Regions from separate parts of the Microbaculum marinum genome, predicted to be linked through region 1. Evidence: predicted binding sites of a transcription regulator. Region 1 holds the regulator's gene; each other region holds the start of a gene.
The links. The regulator PhoB, encoded in region 1, activates phosphate uptake and scavenging genes when phosphate is short. The targets are predictions, from matches to a motif close to TGTCATNNANCTGTCAT.
Positions count from the first base shown of each region.

Region 2: V3328_RS11850 (choice-of-anchor I family protein) is a predicted target of PhoB. The motif match lies at 2,160-2,176, and genes of this name have one in related genera.
Region 3: V3328_RS25145 (DUF2794 domain-containing protein) is a predicted target of PhoB. The motif match lies at 2,608-2,624, and genes of this name have one in related genera.
Region 4: phnF (phosphonate metabolism transcriptional regulator PhnF) is a predicted target of PhoB. The motif match lies at 2,517-2,533, and genes of this name have one in related genera.

Region 1 covers NZ_JAZHOF010000002.1:456,945-461,543, reverse strand. Annotated here, with positions in the region: gene V3328_RS05720 (AraC family transcriptional regulator) at 1-761, opposite strand, end outside; gene V3328_RS05715 (DsrE family protein) at 845-1,213, shown strand; gene phoB (phosphate regulon transcriptional regulator PhoB) at 1,220-1,921, opposite strand; gene phoU (phosphate signaling complex protein PhoU) at 1,976-2,698, opposite strand; gene pstB (phosphate ABC transporter ATP-binding protein PstB) at 2,744-3,505, opposite strand; gene pstA (phosphate ABC transporter permease PstA) at 3,585-4,599, opposite strand, start outside.
Region 2 covers NZ_JAZHOF010000004.1:391,166-395,764, reverse strand. Annotated here, with positions in the region: gene V3328_RS11860 (hypothetical protein) at 1-120, shown strand, start outside; gene V3328_RS11855 (hypothetical protein) at 132-464, shown strand; gene V3328_RS11850 (choice-of-anchor I family protein) at 527-2,098, opposite strand; gene V3328_RS11845 (DNA/RNA non-specific endonuclease) at 2,288-3,262, opposite strand; gene V3328_RS11840 (hypothetical protein) at 3,259-3,684, opposite strand; gene V3328_RS11835 (hypothetical protein) at 3,698-4,027, opposite strand; gene V3328_RS11830 (hypothetical protein) at 4,529-4,599, opposite strand, start outside.
Region 3 covers NZ_JAZHOF010000014.1:24,942-29,540, forward strand. Annotated here, with positions in the region: gene V3328_RS25135 (ASCH domain-containing protein) at 1-153, opposite strand, end outside; gene htpG (molecular chaperone HtpG) at 176-2,170, opposite strand; gene V3328_RS25145 (DUF2794 domain-containing protein) at 2,651-3,037, shown strand; gene V3328_RS25150 (GNAT family N-acetyltransferase) at 3,106-3,645, opposite strand; gene V3328_RS25155 (Bax inhibitor-1/YccA family protein) at 3,729-4,439, opposite strand.
Region 4 covers NZ_JAZHOF010000004.1:155,446-160,044, forward strand. Annotated here, with positions in the region: gene V3328_RS10750 (Lon protease family protein) at 1-148, opposite strand, end outside; gene V3328_RS10755 (TetR/AcrR family transcriptional regulator) at 370-948, opposite strand; gene V3328_RS10760 (glutathione S-transferase) at 1,050-1,715, shown strand; gene phnF (phosphonate metabolism transcriptional regulator PhnF) at 1,752-2,510, opposite strand; gene phnG (phosphonate C-P lyase system protein PhnG) at 2,637-3,122, shown strand; gene phnH (phosphonate C-P lyase system protein PhnH) at 3,173-3,796, shown strand; gene V3328_RS10780 (carbon-phosphorus lyase complex subunit) at 3,801-4,599, shown strand, end outside.

The DNA.
Region 1 (4,599 bases):
CGCGACAGACCGGCCTCGGCCGCCAGCGTGGCAACGCTCCACTCCCGACGCGGCTGATCGTGGATCAGGGCAAGGCATCGGCCGAGTGCCGGGTCCCCGGCCGCAGCCAGCCAGCCGACCTTCTCCGGCGGCCCGGCGATGATCTGGTGGCGCAAGAGCTCGATGAAGATGATCTCGGTCAGCCGCTCGATGACGGACTGTCCCCCCGGCCGCGGGTGGTCCGTCTCCAGCTCCATTTGCCGGATTGTCGCGGCAAGCCAGCGGGTCTGCTCCGAGGTCGCGGTGCGCACGTGCAGCAGCGTCGGCAATGACTGTCTCAGCGGCCGGAAGTTCACCGCATCGCATTCGAGGTAGCCGCACAGCAGCCGCACCCGGCGGCCGTCGCCGCCGTAGCGCAGCACCGGCAGCTGGTTCCAGGGCTTCGGCGGAAGATCGTCGGTCGGCGAAATCCGGCGGCCGCCGCGGCCTGCGCCCAGTTGATGGCCGGTCGCAAACGGAAAGGCGGCGACGTCGCCGGCCTCGAGCGCCCATTCCCCTCCCTGCATGCGCAGCCAGCATTCGCCTTCGACGAGGATGTGGAACGGGATCGCTGCGACCGCCCGCGTGGCCAGCGCCGCCATGCGCGGCTTGTCGTCGGTTTCCCAGTCGCCTTCCGGCATCAGGCAGAACTGGAGGGCGCCGCCGAGCCGGACCGTGCGCAACAGCGCCGACAGCACGTCTCCGCCCGGGCCCGCCGGCCGAGCCGGCGCCGGCCGTTCGATCAACTCTTTCGGCGCTCCGGCCAAAGACGTCAGGACTCCCGCCGCCTATTGATCATCCGCAGTTCAGGCAGGAGCACATTACAATGACTGCGGAAACCGGAAAACTCGTGATTGTCGTAACCAGGGGCATCGACTCGGAGCTCTCGTCGGTCGCCTTCACGATTGCAAACGGCGCCTTGAGCGCCGGCATGAAGGTGTCGCTCTTTCTCACCAGCACGGCAATCGACCTGGTGCGCAAAGGCGGGCAGACGATGACCCAGGTGGCGCCGCTGGAGCCGCTGGCGGCGCTGATCTCGTCCTTCCAGGACCGCGGCGGCGTCATCTGGGCCTGCCCGCCCTGCGTCGCCTCGCGCGGCTACCGGCAGTCCGACCTGCTGGACGGCGTCGTCGTGATCGGTGCGAGCGCGATGTTCGAGGAAATCCGGACCGGAGCCGCGACGCTGTCCTTCTGAACCTCGTCAGGCGACGGTCACGAACTGCTCGTTGAAGGCGTAGCCGGCGCCGCGCACCGTGCGGATCGGGTCGGCCCGGCGGCCGCGGTTGATCGCCTTGCGCAGCCGTCCGACATGCACGTCGACGGTGCGCTCGTCGACATAGACGTCGCGGCCCCAGACGCCGTCGAGCAGTTGTTCGCGGGTGAACACCCGGCCCGGGCTCTGCATCAGGAATTCGAGCAGCCGGAACTCGGTAGGCCCCAGGTGGATCTCCCGGCCCGAGCGGCGCACCCGGTGGGTGTCGCGGTTGAGCTCGATGTCGCCGGCGTTGAGCACGCTCGCGATCAGCTCAGGCTTGACGCGCCGCAGCAGCGCCTTGACGCGCGCCATCAGCTCCGGGATCGAGAAGGGCTTCACCACGTAGTCGTCGGCGCCGGTGGCGAGACCACGGATCCGCTCCGTCTCCTCGCCGCGCGCCGTCAGCATGATGACCGGCAGCCCGTTGGTTTCGGGACGCGTGCGGATGCGGCGGCACAGCTCGATGCCGGAGATGCCGGGTAGCATCCAGTCCAGCAGCACCAGGTCGGGCGCGCCCTCGCGGATCCGCGTCTCGGCTTCGTCGCCGCGGCTGACCGCGTCGACGTCGTAGCCCTCCGACTCCAGATTGTACCGAAGCAGGAGGGTCAGAGGCTCCTCGTCTTCGACAATCAGGACCTTGGCGTTCATTGCCCCTGAATCCCGTGATTGGTCATCGTCTCGAAGTCGTTCGTCTTCCTGCGATCAGTCATCGGTTTGCGGATAGTCGGCCGGCGTGAAGCTCGAGGCGTCCTTCTTCGGACGCGCCTCGCGCAGCGGTGCGCCGGTGGAGAGATAGTAGATCGTTTCGGCGATGTTGGTGGCGTGGTCGCCGATGCGCTCGATGTTCTTGGCGGCGAACAGCAGATGCGTCGAGAACGTGATGTTGCGCGTGTCTTCCATCATGTAGGTCAGCAGCTCGCGGAAGATCGACGTGTACATGGCGTCGAGCTCGGAATCGCGATGCCAGACGTCCATGGCCTTGTCGACGTCGCGCTGCGTGTAGCTGTCGAGGACGTCCTTGAGCTGGCGCGACGCGATCCGGCTCATGCGGTCGATGCCGAGCGCCGCCTTGACGGCGCCGGTCTCCGACTGGATCGCCACCGCCCGCTTGGCGATGTTCTTCGCCAGGTCGCCGATGCGTTCCAGGTCGGACGAGATCTTGATCGCCGCGATGACCTCGCGCAGGTCGGCCGCCATCGGCTGGCGCTTGGCGATCATCAGGATCGCCAGTTCCTCGATCTCGTGTTCGAGCCGGTCGATCTCCTCGTCGGCGTTGATCGTGCGCATCGCCAGCTCTTCGTCGTGGCGGTTGAGCGCCTGGGTCGCGTCCGTCAGGACCTTCTCCGCATGGCCGCCCATGCGCGTGATCATGATGGCGAGCGCCTTCAGTTCGTCGTCGTAGGAAGTAACGATGTGTTCCGTCATGTCCGTTTCCTCGGTCCGCGGAGGCTTGTCCTCACGTACGTGCGATCAGCCGAAACGGCCGGTGATGTAGTCGTGGGTGCGCTCGTCCTTCGGGTTGGTGAAGATGTGCTCGGTGGGCCCGGCCTCGACCAGGATGCCGAGATGGAAGAAGGCGGTGCGCTGCGAGACGCGCGCGGCCTGCTGCATCGAGTGGGTGACGATGATGATGCAGTAGTTCTCCTTCAGCTCGTCGATCAGTTCCTCGACCTTGGCGGTGGCGATCGGATCGAGCGCCGAGCACGGCTCGTCCATCAGGATGACTTCGGGGCTCACCGCGATTGCCCGGGCGATGCACAGGCGCTGCTGCTGGCCGCCCGACATGCCGGTGCCCGGCTCGTCAAGGCGGTCCTTCACCTCGTTCCAGAGGCCGGCCTTGCGCAGGCTCGTCTCGACGATCTCGTCGAGCGCCGCCTTGTTGCTGGCCAGCCCGTGGATGCGCGGACCGTAGGCGATGTTCTCGTAGATCGACTTCGGGAACGGGTTCGGCTTCTGGAACACCATGCCGACCCGGGCGCGCAGTTCCACCACGTCGAGCGTGCGGTCGTAGATATCGCGTCCGTCCAGCGTGATGTCGCCGGTGACGCGGCAGCCGTCGATGGTGTCGTTCATCCGGTTGATGCAGCGCAGGAAGGTCGACTTGCCGCAGCCGGACGGTCCGATGAAGGCTGTGACCGAGCGCTCGGGAATGTCGATCGCCACGTCGAACAGGGCCTGCTTGGCGCCGTAGAACACGGAAACGTCCTTGGCGGAGACCCGGACGGGGTTCATGTCCGGATCGGGGATGATGATCGGCCCGGTCGCGGCGCGCTGCTCGGCGGTGGTCACTTGGTTCATGTCGTTGCTCCCGTTACCACGTCCGCTCGAGGCGCTGACGCAGGAAGATGGCGATACCGTTCATGATGATGAGGAAGCCCAGCAGCACCAGGATCGCGGCCGACGTCCTGTCGACGAAGCCGCGCTCGGGACTGTCGGCCCAGATGAAGATCTGCGTCGGCAGGGCGGTCGACGCATCGAGCAGGCCGCCGGGCGGCGAGGTGATGAAGGCGTTCATGCCGATCAGCAGCAGCGGCGCGGTTTCGCCCAGCGCCTGGGCGAGGCCGATGATCGTGCCGGTCAGGATGCCCGGCAGCGCCAGCGGCAGGACGTGATGCATGACCACCTGGTGCCGGGAGGCGCCCATGCCGAGCCCGGCCTCGCGGATCGACGGCGGCACCGCCTTCAGCGACGCCCGCGTCACGATGATGATGGTGGGCAGCGTCATCAGCGACAGCACCATGCCGCCGACCAGCGGCGCTGATCGCGGCAGGCCGAAGAAGTTGAGGAAGACGGCCAGGCCCAGCAGCCCGAACACGATGGACGGCACGGCGGCCAGGTTGTTGATGTTGACCTCGACCAGGTCGGTCCACCGGTTCTTCGGCGCGAACTCCTCGAGATAGACCGCCGCCGCGATGCCGACGGGGAACGAGATCAGGAAGCAGACCAGCAGGGCGTAGAACGATCCGACGATGGCGCCGGCCAGACCGGCGAGCTCGGGGAACCGGCTGTCTGAGTTGAAGAACAGGCCCCAGTTGAACGGCGTCGAGATCCGCCCTTCCTCCACGAGCTGGTCGTACCAGCCGATCTGCTGGTCGTCGATCTTGCGCTGATCCTCCGGGAGGTCGCGGCTGAGCACGCCCTTCTCCAGCTGGTCGAAGGGATCGGAGACCGGCACCGTGATGTCGAACGTCGTGCCGATCAGGGCGGGATCGGCGACGACGCGGTCGCGGATCATGTACTGGGTGTTGTTGGTCAGGAGCTGGCCGAGGTCGCGCTGCTGGCGCGGATCGGTGACCTCCGGGAAAAGTTGCGCAAGCGTGTCCTTG
Region 2 (4,599 bases), on a different contig from region 1:
GCCTTGGCCGATGAGTACCAGACGCAAGTGGCCGAAGCCTTCGACTACCTGATCTGTCTCGAAGCGAACAAGAAGACGCTCAGCCGGTGCGAAGCCAAGGCTCCTGCGGGCGACGGATAAAAGGGGGCAAGATGAGCGCGCTGGACGACATACTCGAAATCGCCTTGCCGAAGATTCGCGACCTCGCAGTGGAGTTCGGCAATGACATCGTCGATGACGTGGTCGGCGATCTGCAGCAATTCGTCAGAAGCACGGCGGACAAATTGCAGCGCTGGAATGGCCTTCTCGCCGAGGAAAAATTGGCGCCGGAGGAATACGCCTTTCTGGTGAAGAGCCAGGTGGCGCTTCTTCAGATGAGGGCGCTGATGCGGGCGGGAATTGCCCAGATCCGGATCGACAAGTTTCGCAACAAGGTCATCGAAATCGTCATCGACACGGCGTTCGACGTGATCATTCCTGGATAAGCGCCGGTCCCGAAAGCAGGACCGGCGCCGTCGGTCAGGATGGCAGGCGTCGTTGGACGCGACTACTTCCGCTCCGAGATCTCGTACACCGTCACGGTGCCGCCGACCTCGTGCGAGAGCACCAGCAGCGGCTTGCCGGTGGGGCTTTCGGCGTCCGAGATGAACAGCATCCCTTCCGGGGAGACGTCGTTGTCGCGGCGGACGTAGTCGAACCAGCGGGGCCTGTTGGGGTTGGTGACGTCGAGCCCGATCGCGCCGCCGGGGCCGCGCTCGAGGCCGACGAAGGCCAGCGTGCGGCCCTTGTAGCGGCCGACCACGACGCCTTCCGGCTCGGCACCCTTGTTGTCCGAGCGCGTGTCGAACTCCGCCGGGTCGCCGTTGTCGGCGTTGAACAGGTCGGGGGCCTTCCTGGCAGTCAGACGGGCGATGAAGTCGCCGCTGTCGAACACCTTCCTGCCCCTGCCGTCCCAGATCGTGAATGACCGGGCGCCGTAGCTCTGCAGCCATTCGTACTCACCGTCGCCGTCTGGATCGCCGTCGATGGAGCTGATGCCGAGGCGGCCGAGATTCTTCTCCTTCTGAAGCCTGGCGGGATTGCGGAATGCAGCCGGGTCGAGTTCGATGTCGCCGATGCGCTCGTCCTCGCCACGGTCGTCGCCCTCGTTGGCGGTGATCAGGTAGTCGCGGCCGAAGCTGGCAATGGCGTCCGGCATGTACATGCCGTACACGGGCCAGCGGCGGATCCGGATCCGTCCGTCCTCGTCGCTGGCGTCAAGGCCCATGTCCGGCCGGCGGTGATTCTTCAGGCCCAGCGGCAGGATGTCGACGATCTCGGCGGCGGGAATGTCCACCAGCGCCAGCGAGTTGGCTTCCTGCAGCGTCGCCCAGGCGTAACGGCTGTCGGCGGAGACGGCGATGTATTCCGGCTCCAGGTCCTCGGCCACGCTCTTGCCCGGGAACAGCCGCACGCCCTTTTCGATCAGCGCGGCGCGGGCCGGATTGAAGGCCCGGAAATCGGCAGTGTGCACGTCGCGGGCGTCGTCGCAGTTCCTCCGCCGCAGCACCGACTGCATGTCGATGATCGAGATGCTGCCTTCCGGGTCCGCGGCGTCGCCGGGCTCGCCTTCGTTGGCGACCAGGAGAGCGGTTCCGTTCGGCGCGAAGGTGAGCATGTCCGGCAGCGCGCCGACCCGGCAGTTGTACAGGTAGGTGCCGTCGGTGTCGTAGAAGGCGACGAAGCCGTTGTCGGTGGCGGGATCGGCGGCGACCGCCACCGCCATGAGGCCGTTGCGGATCGCGATCGAGTTGGCTTCTGCGGCCGGGATCCCGGTATGGGCGAACAGGTCGGCGTCAACGTCGATCGCCGCACCGGGCAGTTCGACAGGATTTGCGGGGTCGCTCAGGTCGACGACCTTGAGAATGGCCGACCCGTCGACCATGAACAGCCGCTGGCTGGCCGGGTCGAATGCCGAAATCTCCGCGACGCCTTCGCTGAGATCGACGGCGCCCTGCAGCACCATTTCGAAACGCTTCGATTTGCCGACCGTTTTCGGCTTCGCGTGCGCGGCGCCGCCGAGCGGAGCCCCCAGTATCGCCAGTGACAAGGTCAGCGCCAAAGCTGAACGTGCAGACATTCCGAAATCCCCTCTGTGTGATCAGATCGCGACTGCGACGGGGACCCCGTAGCCGAGTAGTATGACAGTCCGTTGTCAGCGGGTCCGCTTCAGGGGGTGGGTAAGGAGCCCGATGGGGCGGCCGGACCTGCCGCGACAATCGTGGAGGTGTGACGGGGGAAGTCGCCGAGAGGGCCGTCACCAGGCCGATCAGTGCAGCATCGTCGTGCCGCAGCCTTCGACGAGGATGCTGCGCTGGCGCCGCGTCATGTCGGGAAAGAACTTCAGGCCCGTCAGATTTTCGATGGTCGCGATGCTGGTGCGGTAATCCTGAATGTAATCGATGGTCCTGACACGCTTCTTGAGAGGGGTGTGGTTGATGTTGGGCATCAGATAGGCGTTCACCCTGTTGAGGGCGGGGTCGTAGATGATCTTGTAGAGGGCGATCGGCACGGCGACGCCGCCGGTGCATTCTGCCTCGATGTCCTCGGCGTTGGCTTCGCAGATCGCCGCCTTCGCCGGGTACGGGAACGCGATCTCCGCGCCGCAGGCGTCGGCTTCCATGGTGACGACCGCGTCCTTCTCGCGCGGGACCGTGCCGGTGATGACGTAGATCGTGCCCCGATTGGCCGCGAGTTGCTGCGTGAGGCTTTCCAGTTCCCTCCAGACGCTGCGATTGAAGCCGATACCCTGTTGCGGCACCGCGTTGGACAGGACGAACGTGTCCTCCATCATCTCCGGGGAAACGGTGAAATCCGCCGACGCCGCCTGATGTCCGCGGTCGAAGCCGCTGCCGGTATAGTCGCGGTCCTGTGCCCGGGCTTCTTCGGGGGCGTGCTGTTCGGGGATGAAACGGATATCGGGACGCTTGTTCGGGCCGGTGACCATCTCGCGGGTCAGGCGCTCGATGACCCATGCCGGGGACCTGCGACGATCATCGTGGCCGGTGAGAAACCCGAGATGGCAGATCGGCGTGATGCACTGGTCGATGCCGTCCTCGTATTCGGGCATGCCGATCTCCGCCCATATCTGGCGGCAGGTCTGCGGACCGTGGTCGCCGACGGAGGCGGGCGCCTTGGGACAGGAATCGGTTGCGGCGCCGCCTGGCGTGGACGCGAGAGCGGCACCCAGACCGGCAACCAGCCACAGGGCTCTTCCGCGCCAGTCTCGCGGCGGCACGGTCATTGGGGACCACCGGCGGGGCTGCCGGTTCCTCCGGCGGTCGGGGAGGGAGGTGCGACGGGGGTATTCGCCGGCGTCTTGGGGGACGCCCCCTCCATGTTTCCGACCGCCTTGGAGACGACGAAACTGCCGCCGCTGATACCGAGAAGTCCCAGCACGGTCTCCGGAATGTCGACGAAGGTGCCGTGCTCGATGCGCAGCAACAGGTACAGGCCGGCTATGACGAAAGTGAAGATCAGGAACTGGAACCGGGAGAGGCTGGCCTTCCCGGTGAATTGGGGATGCTGGGGATTGATGGGCTCCGAAACGAGCCCGTCGAGGTCGATGGTCCCGTTGATGATCTTCAACAGGACCATCGCGGCGAAGCCGAGCATGATCGCGATGATCACATAGAACCCTATTAGCGCGATGGTCGTCTGTTGCATGGGACGGTGCTCCTCAACCCGCCATTCGGTGCCGAACGATCTTGCCGGTCAGATAGACTCCGTTGCTGCCGGTCAGCAGCACCAGCAGCGTTTCGGGAATCTCCGGCATCGGACCGCGTGTCGCGACCGCGTCGAGCCCCTGAAGCGCATAGCCGCCGATAATGAATAAAAAGATCAGTGCGCTTTGCACCCGGGTGGGATCGAAGCCGCCATTCGGGGTGGCCGCGAGAATGCCGTTCAGCGAGATGCGACCGGAGAAAAGTTTCATAGCGACGACCGCAGCCAATGCGGCCATCCAGGCAATCAGGCAGGCCTGTATCAATTCACCCAGCTGCCAAACCATTTCGCCCTCTGATCGAAGAGAACTATTGGGCAGCACGCATAAGTTGTCAAATCGATTCGATTAACGCAGTGAGGGTCTTGGTTGATTGCGGGCAGGGACGACCTCGGCCGGGGACGGCGACCAAGTGCGTCCACGGGCAAAAAAAAAGACCGCCCGGGGGTACCGGACGGCCCAAGTCTAGGGAGGAAACGCCCAAGGAGGGCAGCAGCACCGCGAACGATGCTGCGATGCAACATATAGGTCGACGACCAGCAGATCACAAGCCCAATTTGACGCCAGTTCCTGATGGAATTTTCATCTTGGACCGACTTCGGCGCGTTTCGTGCGGTCCGATGCGTTTCCCGCCGCCGATCGACGCCAAACGGATGTCGGGCCGAACCCTGCTTGCGCCAAGTTTGGGCATCGGAAGCCTCTGTGCTGCAGAAATGAAGGATAAGAGCAAGACCGGGGTGTACGGAACGTGTGCCCGCACGCCTTCGGGCGTGCGGGCAGGTTGGGGCGCTACCGCCGTTCGTCACGACCCGACTTGCGGTCGCGATCGGCGGAGTGGGCCTTGTCGCGATCGCCGGAAT
Region 3 (4,599 bases), on a different contig from region 1:
GGTGATATCGGCCTCGGCGATCTCTTCGATCGACAGGATGCGGACGAGGCCGATCTTCGTGCGCTGTTCGGTGCCGGCCTTGACGGTCGCCCGCTGCCATCGCCGGAACGCCAGGGTGACGTCGCCTGAGCGAATGGCATCGAGCGTTGTCAACCGGAACAGCATCCGACGCAGCCTACTCCTGCGTCGGGGCGGCCGGTTCCGGTGCGGGCGCAGACTGCGCCAGCAGCACCCGTGTCAGCCGGCCAGCGAAGGCGGCCGGATCGCTTGGGGTCTCGCCGTCGAGGATGCAGGCCTCGTCGTAGAGCAGCCAGCTGGCGTCCGCCAGCAGCGCCTTGTCGCTCTGGCCGGCGGCCTGCGCGGCAAGGTGCCGGATCAGGGCGTGGCGGGGGTTGAGCTCGAGCACCGGGGCGGAGCGTTCCGGAGCGCCCTCCTGCTTCGCAAGCATCCGTTCAAGCCGCCGGTCGAGGGCGCCTTCGGTCGCCACCAGGCAGACCGGGCTCTCGGCGAGCCGCGTCGAGGTCCTCACCTCCTTCACCGTGTCGCCGAGCGTCTGCTTGACGAAGGCCGCGAGCGTCGCGACGGAAGCCGGCGAGCCGTCGTCGCCATCGTCCCCGCTGTCGTCGAGCAACGCGACCGCCTCAATGTCGGCGTCACCCTGGCTGACCGAACGAAAGGGCTTGCCATCGAAGCCGGTCGCCATGCGCACCCAGAAATGGTCGACCGGGTCCGACAGCACCAGCACCTCGATGCCGCGGGCGCGGAAGCCCTCGAGGTGCGGGCTGGCGGCGGCCTGGGCGGGAGATTCGCCGGTGACGTAGTAGATCGCCGTCTGGTTCTCGCGCATCGCCGCCACGTAGTCCTTCAGCGAGCGCCAGCCCTCCATGTCGGCGGTGGAATGAAAGCGGGCGAGGCCAAGCAGCGTGTCCCGCCGCTCCATGTCTTCGTAGAGGCCCTCCTTCAGGACCGGACCGAAGTTCGACCAGATCTTCGCGTAGGCGTCCGGGTCCTTGTCGGCGAGCTTGCCGAGTTCCGACAGGATCCGGTTGGCCACCCCCTTGCGGATCTGGGTGAGCAGCGGGCTCTCCTGCAGCATCTCGCGGGAAATGTTGAGCGGCAGGTCGTCGGAATCGACCAGGCCGCGCACGAAGCGCAGGTAGGCCGGCATCAGCTCTGCGTCGTCGGTGATGAAGACGCGGCGCACGTAGAGCCGGGTGCGGCCCTTGCGCGACGGGTCGAACATGTCGAAGGGCTTTTCCGAGGGCACGAACATCAGTACCCGGTAGGTCTGGCGGCCCTCGGCGGCGTAGTGGACGGTGAGTGCCGGCTCGTCCCAGGCGCCCGCGATGTGGCGATAGAATTCGGTGTAGTCCTCGTCCGAAAGCTCCGACTTCGGCTTCAGCCACAGCGCACCGCCGTCGGCGATCTCGCGGCTGACCTCACCTTCCTTGAGGCGGATCGGAACGGGGACGTGGGCCGAATGGGCGCGCACGATCGATTCGATCCGATGCGCCTCCAGGAAATCCTTCGCGTCGTCCTTCAGATGCAGAACGATGCGGGTGCCGCGGGCGGGCGCCAACTCGTCGGGCTCGATGCCGAAGGTGCCGCGGCCATCGGAGCTCCAGCGGTTGCCGGCTTGATCCTTGCCTGCCCTGCGGGAGAGCACGTCGACCCTGTCGGCGACCATGAAGGCCGAATAGAAGCCGATGCCGAAGCGGCCGATCAGGGCAGCCGCGTCGCCGGAACCGCCCTCCGTCCCGGCGGCTTCGTTGTCGAGCGCCTCGACGAAGGCCTGGGTGCCGGAGCGGGCGATGGTGCCGAGATTGGCGGCGAGCTCCTCGCCGGTCATGCCGATGCCGTTGTCCTCTATCGTGAGGGTTCCGGCGTCCTTGTCGGGATGAATGGTGACCGTGAGATCCGGATCGCCGGCCAGAAGCGAATCATCGCGGCGCGATTCGTAGCGCAGCTTCTCGCAGGCGTCGGCGCCGTTGGAGATCAGTTCGCGCAGGAACACCTCGCGGTCGGAGTAGACCGCGTGCACCATCAGGTCGAGGATCTTGCCGACCTCGGCCTCGAAGGCATGGGACGTGGCGGGCTTCGACTTGCCCTTGCCTGCAGATTTCGCGGCCGTTTTCCTGGATGCGGATTTCTTTTCCGTCGTCTCGGTCATCTTGCGTTTCCCGGTTTCCCGCAGCTTCTTCAGTGTCAGGGCGCGAGATAGGGACGACTGGCCACGGATTTCAAGTGCCGGTCTCAAGTGCCTGCGGCAAGAGAGGCGTCGGCCGGACTGAGGGACAAGGCAACCAGAAACAAATCGGGCCGGTCAGGTCCGGCCCTTGCAAAGTGACTGTAGAGGGATTTGAACCAGCTGTACGCTCGTCAAATAAACGGGCCCGGTTCAGAGAAAACCCCGGGGGGCTGGGGGGCTGGGTGTTCCGGAGCCTCCTCGAACCGGGCCTCGAGGCAACGATTGAATGGTCGTATTCCATTCTGGCAGGTGAAGGGCGCCATTGGGGCGGAAATGTGATTTCTTTATCACCCGAAATCGGCGGACCCCGGAGGCCGACAATGGTGGCCAGGAGGCGTCCTTGACGGGGCCCGCAACATTTGACGATCATGTGACAGGAGACCGAAAACAGGGGAGGCGCCATTGAGCGAAACGGATCCCATAGCGTTCCCCGGCGGCCGTGCGTTCGCGGCACGTGCCGCCGTCCCGCAGACCCGGATGCCGGCGGCGTCCAGCGTCTCGTTCAACCGCAGCGAACTCAACGAAATCCTCAAGGTCTACGGCCGCATGGTGGCCGCCGGCGAATGGCGCGACTACGCCATCGACGCGCTGAGGGAGAAGGCCGTTTTCTCGGTCTTCCGGCGCGCCTCGGAGGCGCCGCTCTACCGGATCGAGAAGAACCCGCGGCTGGCCCGGCGACAGGGGGCCTATTCGGTCGTCAGCACCACCGGACTGATCCTCAAGCGCGGCCACGACCTTGCCCGCGTGCTGGGCGCAATCGACAAGCGGCTGAGGCTCGTCGACGCGTAGGGCTGCGCCCGACAGGCGCGGCGGTGCGAATCAGCCGGCCCGTTGCGAGTCGCCGGCAGGTGAGGGGCTCACGCGTCTCTAGGCGGCGCGGTGTCCCCGGCCCCGAGCGGCCGCTGCATCAGCACCGTGGCGCGCCACTGGTCGTGCTTCCAGCCGACCGACTTCAGGGTGCCGGCATGCTCGAAGCCCAGCGCCCGGTGCAGGGCGATCGAGCCGGCGCTGGCCTCGTCGCCGATCACCGCGATCATCTGCCGGAAGCCTTTCGCTTCGGCGACCGCGATCAGCTCCCGCAGCAGCGCGCGCGCGACGCCCCGCCCCCAGGCGGGTCGGGCGACGTAGACCGAATCCTCCACGGTGAAGCGGTAGGCGGGGCGCGGCCGGTAGGCGCCGGCATAGGCGTAGCCGACGACGGCGCCGTCGAGCTCAGCCGCCAGGTACGGGTAGCCGCCGTCGAGCAGCGCCGTCATGCGGCGCGCCATCTCCTCGGTGCCGGGCGGGGCGAGCTCGAAGCTGGCGGTGCCGGTGCGCACGGCGTCCGCGTAGATCTCGACGATGGCGGCGATGTCGTCCGGAACGGCCGGACGCACGGTGACGGCGAACCCGCTCACTTGCTCTCACCCAAGAACTTGGCCCAACAAAAAGGGCCCCGGCGTCGCCGCCGGGGCCCGGATCTCCGACGATGCGGGAGATATTACTGGCGATTGCCGAACAGGCTCAACAGCATCACGAACAGGTTGATGAAGTCGAGGTAGAGCCTGAGCGCGCCCATGATCGCCTTGCGGCCGGACATGGTGCCGTCGTCGTTGGCCGAGTACATCTCCTTGATCTGCTGGGTGTCGTAGGCGGTGAGTCCCGCGAACACCAGCACGCCGATCACCGAGATCGCGAACTGCAGCGCCGAGGAGGCGAGGAAGATGTTCACGACCGAGGCGATGATGACGCCGATCAGGCCCATGAACAGGAAAGAGCCCCAGCCGCTCAGGTCCTTCTTGGTGGTGTAGCCGTAGAGGCTGAGTGCGCCGAACGAGGCGGCGGTGATGAAGAACACCCGCGCGATGCTCGTGCCGGTATAGACCAGGAAGATCGACGACAGCGACAGGCCCATCAGCGCCGCGAAGCCCCAGAACGCGAGCTGCGCCCCGCCGAGGCTCATCGAGTTGAGCCGCGCCGACAGCAGGAAGACCATCGCCAGCGGCGCGAAGATGATCACCCACTTCAGCGGGCTGACGTAGATCGCGTTGCCGAATGCGGTGAGCTGGCCGCCGCTGAACGCCATCGTGAAGGCGCCGAGCGCGACCACGCCGGTCACCGCCAGGCCGATTGCCATGTAGTTGTAGACCTGCAGCATGTAGGCGCGCAGGCCCTCGTCGATCGCGCTGAGGCCAGCGCGTGAGGCGCCCATGCCGTAGCTGCGGGCAGCCTGTTTGTCGAATTCCGCCATGGGATTCCCCTGAGGTTGTAAAGCACGGTTGTTGGTTTGCGCCACGAATATGGTCATTGCCGCGCGGTGCGGCAAGCCTGTTCGCGCCGAATTCGTGCGGAAATAACCTTGCGAAACGTTA
Region 4 (4,599 bases), on a different contig from region 1:
GTCCGATCAGCCCGTCGATCGGCTCGAGATCCGCCGTCGTCTCGAAACCCAGCCCGGCCGGATCGGCCGCCCGGTACAGCCGGTCGGGGTCGAGCGGCGCGGCTTCGCCGGCGGTCTCCTCGTGTCTTTCGGCGGGATTATTTGCCATGTCCTCGTCCAATCGGATTGCACGTTCGGGGCGTCTCACAGGCGCCGGCGTGGCGCACCAGTATCAGCGCGCCTCACATGCCGCGATGTTGCGCCGTAACAATTGCACATGCGTCGTCGGGACGACATGGGCGTCGACGAGGCAGCCGGTCATAACAGCGGTAGCTGAACTCACGAGAGGTCTGGGTTGGCAAATGCGGCATCCTCCGCTCAGGTCTGCTCTCATTGCTCAGATGGGATTGAATCAGGCCGGAAGAGACCGACGTTCCTATAGGTGGCGATGATGTCATCGTACCGGCGCAGTCCTCCCGAACCGCGCGCGGTCAATTGCGCCCCTGCCACCGCCGCGTAGATGGCATCGGCGCGGCGCATGGCTGTATCATCCGGCGCAGACGCGGAAAGACGCTCAGCAAGCCATGTCACGTTGATATGGATGAACGCGCGGATCTCTGTTCGCAGCTTTTCCGGCACATCATCGATTTGAGCTGACAGGAAGCTTGCCAGGCAGATGCGACTGTCGCCGTCGAGAGCCTTTCGGAAAATCCCGGGATAGGCCTGCAGGCAGGCACTCGGTGAATCATTGGCCCGAGAAACCGCATCGAGGGCTGCCTTCACATCGTCGCAATACCGCCTAGCTACGGCGGCGCCGAGAGCAGCCTTGCTCGGGAAGTGGTGATAAAGGCTGGGGGCCCTGATCCCGACCCTTGACGCAATGTCCCTGAAATTCAGGCCATCATAGCCATGCGCCTGCACCTGCGCGCGGGCTACGGCCAGGATGTTCTCCACTGTGTTTTCGGACATGGTCTGGGGCTCACGATATTTTGCAAGGCCAAGGATTGATTTTGCGGTGGGTCGTGTCAACGTAGCCTACCAACTGATAGGTAGAGAGGCGGTTTCCGATGATGACGATCCATGACTTTGGCCGCGGACCCTATCCTGCCCGCGTTCGCATCGCGCTGGCAGAGTTGAATTTGCAGGACAAGGTACGATTCGTCGAAGTGGACTTGAGGACGGGTGCCCACAAGCGACCGGAGTTTCTGGAGAAGAACTATTCTGGCACCCTGCCCGTCCTCGAACTCGCCGACGGGACATACCTGGCCGAATGCACTGCCATCACGGAGTATCTGGATCATCTTGAGGGTCGGCCCCGTCTGACCGGCGTTTCGGCACGGGAAAGGGGCATGGTCCATATGACGAACAAGCGCGCCGAGATCGAACTCCTGGATCCGATCAGCGTCTACTTCCATCACGCGACCCCGGGTCTGGGTCCCCATGTCGAACTCTACCAGAATCCCGAATGGGGCGAACGGATGCGCGACAGGGCATTGCGAGGGGCGCGGTATTTCGACGACCTTCTTTCCACGCGCCCCTATGTCGCGGGTGAGACTTTCTCGATGGCAGACATAACCGTGGTCGCCGCCTTCGTTTTTGCGGACATCGTCAAGCTGACAATTCCGCTGCGCCTCGGCCATCTGCATGCATGGCACGACCGTATGTTGGCCCGACCAAGCGTGCAGGGGTGGCGTGACATGGGGCGATCCACCGGAAATTGCCCTTTGGAAGCATAGGCGCCAAGCGGATTTGGCTCACCCCCCGCCCCGCCCTCACGTCTCCACCACGATCTGCACCCGGTCGGCGGCGAAGCGGGCGAGCGAATACTGGATCGGCCGCCCCTCCGTGTCCGCATTGATGCTTTCGGTGGCGATCAGCGGGCTGCCCGGCGCGATGCCGAGCGCCAGCGCGTCCTGCGCGTCGGCGATGCGCGCCGTCACCCGCGTCTCGCGGCGCTGGTAGTCCGCGACGCCGCAGCGCTGCAGCGCCCGGGTGATCGAGCCGGTCTCGGCATAGTGCGCCACGAAGCCCGGCAGCCGCTCGGCGGGAAACCAGCTCGTCGCGACGTTGAGCGGGATGCCGTCGGCGGCGCTCAGCGTCTCCAGCCGCAGCACCGGCGTGCCGCGCGCGATGCCGAGGGCGGCGGCGACGTCCGGCTCGGCCGACATCTCGTCGGCGGCGATCAGCCGGCCGGAGGGCGCGCGCGCCTGCCGCGAGACGATTTCCGAGAACCGGGTGCGCGGACCGATCGGGTAGTCCAGCGGCCGGCCGCGGACGATGGTTCCCCTGCCCTGCTCGGAGCGCACCAGCCCGTCGCCGGCCAGCGCCGCCAGCGCGCGGCGCACCGTGTGCCGGTTCACGCCGAACCGTTCCGCCAGCACCGATTCCGACGGCAGCCGGTCGCCCGGCGCGTGCTCGCCGGCGGCGATCTCCCGGCGCAGGGAATCGGCGATGCGCCGCCACAGCGCGATGCCGTCCTGCCCCGGAGCCGCCCCGGGGCCTCTTGCGGCGGTGACATGGGGGTCCGCCATTGCGTCCGTCATACGAATGTCACCCGCAGCCGGTATCAAACCACTTGTCTAGATTACTAGACATGTTCACGGAACGGGTCCAGACAATTCCGCCGGGACCCCGATCCGCAACGAGTTCCACGCCTGATGGCCGACAGTGGCAGCGAAATAGAGTCCGGGGGCGCCGGGACCGCACCGAGGCGCCGCGCCATGTCGGCGCTGGCCGCCGCCGACGGCAAGTTCCTCGCCGATGCATGGGAAACGCTGGCCACAAAGCCCGACTGGTCCTGGCTGCGCAGGCCGGAGAGCGGCCTCGTCATGGTGCGCGGCCGCATCGGCGGCGCCGGCTCGCCCTTCAACCTCGGCGAGGTCACGGTGACCCGCTGCGCCGTCTCGATCGACAGCGGCGAGGCCGGCTTCTCCTGGATCATGGGCCGCGACGCTGCGAAGGCACGGCTGGCCGCGCTGTTCGACGCGATGTGGCAGGCGCCCGAGCGGCGCGACGAGATCGAGGCGCGGGTGGTCGGGCCGGCCCTCGCCGCGCAGGCGGCCGCCGACCGGACCGCCGCCGAGGAGACCGCGGCGACCCGAGTCGACTTCTTCACCATGGTGCGCGGCGAGGACGAGCAATGATCGGCCCCGCATCGACAGATGCGTCGGCAGGTGCCGCAACGGCTGCCCGGATGCGCGCGACGGCGGCACTGTCGGGCGGCTTCCAGGCCCCGGTCCACGACTCGCAGGCGGTGTTCCGGACCATCATGAACGCGCTGGCGCGGCCCGGCACGGTGCACGACCTTACGCCCCGGGCGAAGCCGCCCGCGACGCTGTCGGCGGAGGCCGGTGCCGTCGCGCTGGCGCTGCTCGACCATGAAACGCCGGTGTGGTGCGACCAGGCGCTCGCCGCCGCCCCGGCCGTCGCCGACTGGCTGCGGTTTAATACCGGAGCCCCGATCGTCGCGGCGCCGGAGGAGGCCGAGTTCGCCTTCGTCGCCGATCCGCTGCGGATGCCGCCGCTGTCGTCCTTCGCGCAGGGCACCGCCGACTATCCCGACCGCTCGACGACGCTCGTCGTCGCCGTCGAGACCCTGGACGCACGCACCGGCGCCGACATCCGGGGCGCCGACCTCCGGGGTCCCGGCATCGCGACCACCGCGCGGCTTGCGCCGCATCCGCTGCCGCATGCGTTCTGGGACCAGGCCCGCGCCAACCACGCCCGCTTTCCCCGCGGCGTCGACCTGCTGTTCACCGCGCCCGGCCGGATCGCCGGGCTGCCGCGCTCCACCCGCATCCTGGCCCCGGAGGCCTGAGCCCATGTATGTCGCGGTCAAGGGCGGCGAGACGGCCATCTCGAACGCGCACCGGCTGCTCGCCCACGAGCGGCGCGGCGACCGCTCGGTGCCCGACATCACGCTCGCCCAGATCGCCGGCCAGCTGGCGCTCGCCGTGGACAGGGTGATGGCGGAGGGCTCGCTGTTCGACCGCGACCTCGCCGCGCTCGCGGTCAAGCAGGCGCGCGGCGACCTGATCGAGGCGATCTTCCTGATCCGCGCCTACCGCACCACCCTGCCCCGCTTCGGCACCAGCGAGCCGGTCGACACCGCGGCGATGCGGATCCGCCGCCGCATCTCGGCGACCTACAAGGACCTGCCCGGCGGCCAGCTGCTCGGCCCGACCTTCGACTATACCCACCGCCTGCTCGAGCCCGAGCTTGCCGGCGACACCGATCCGCCGCCGCCCGAACAGCGCGGGGAAACCGATTCAGGTAGGCCCGTCCCGCGCGTCACCGACCTGCTCGGCGCCGAGGGCCTGATCGAGGCCGATCCGGACCTGCCGCCCGACCGCGAGACCCGCGACCTGACCCGCGAGCCGCTGGAGTTCCCCGCCGACCGCGACCTGCGGCTGCAGGCGCTGGCGCGCGGCGACGAGGGCTTCCTGCTGGCGCTCGGCTACTCGACCCAGCGCGGCTACGCCCGCTCGCATCCCTTCGTCGGCGAGATCCGCATCGGCGAGGTCGAGGTGGAGATCGTCCCCGAGGAGCTCGGCTTCGCCGTCTCGATCGGCCGCATCACCCTGACCGAGTGCCAGATGGTCAACCAGTTCCGCGGCTCCG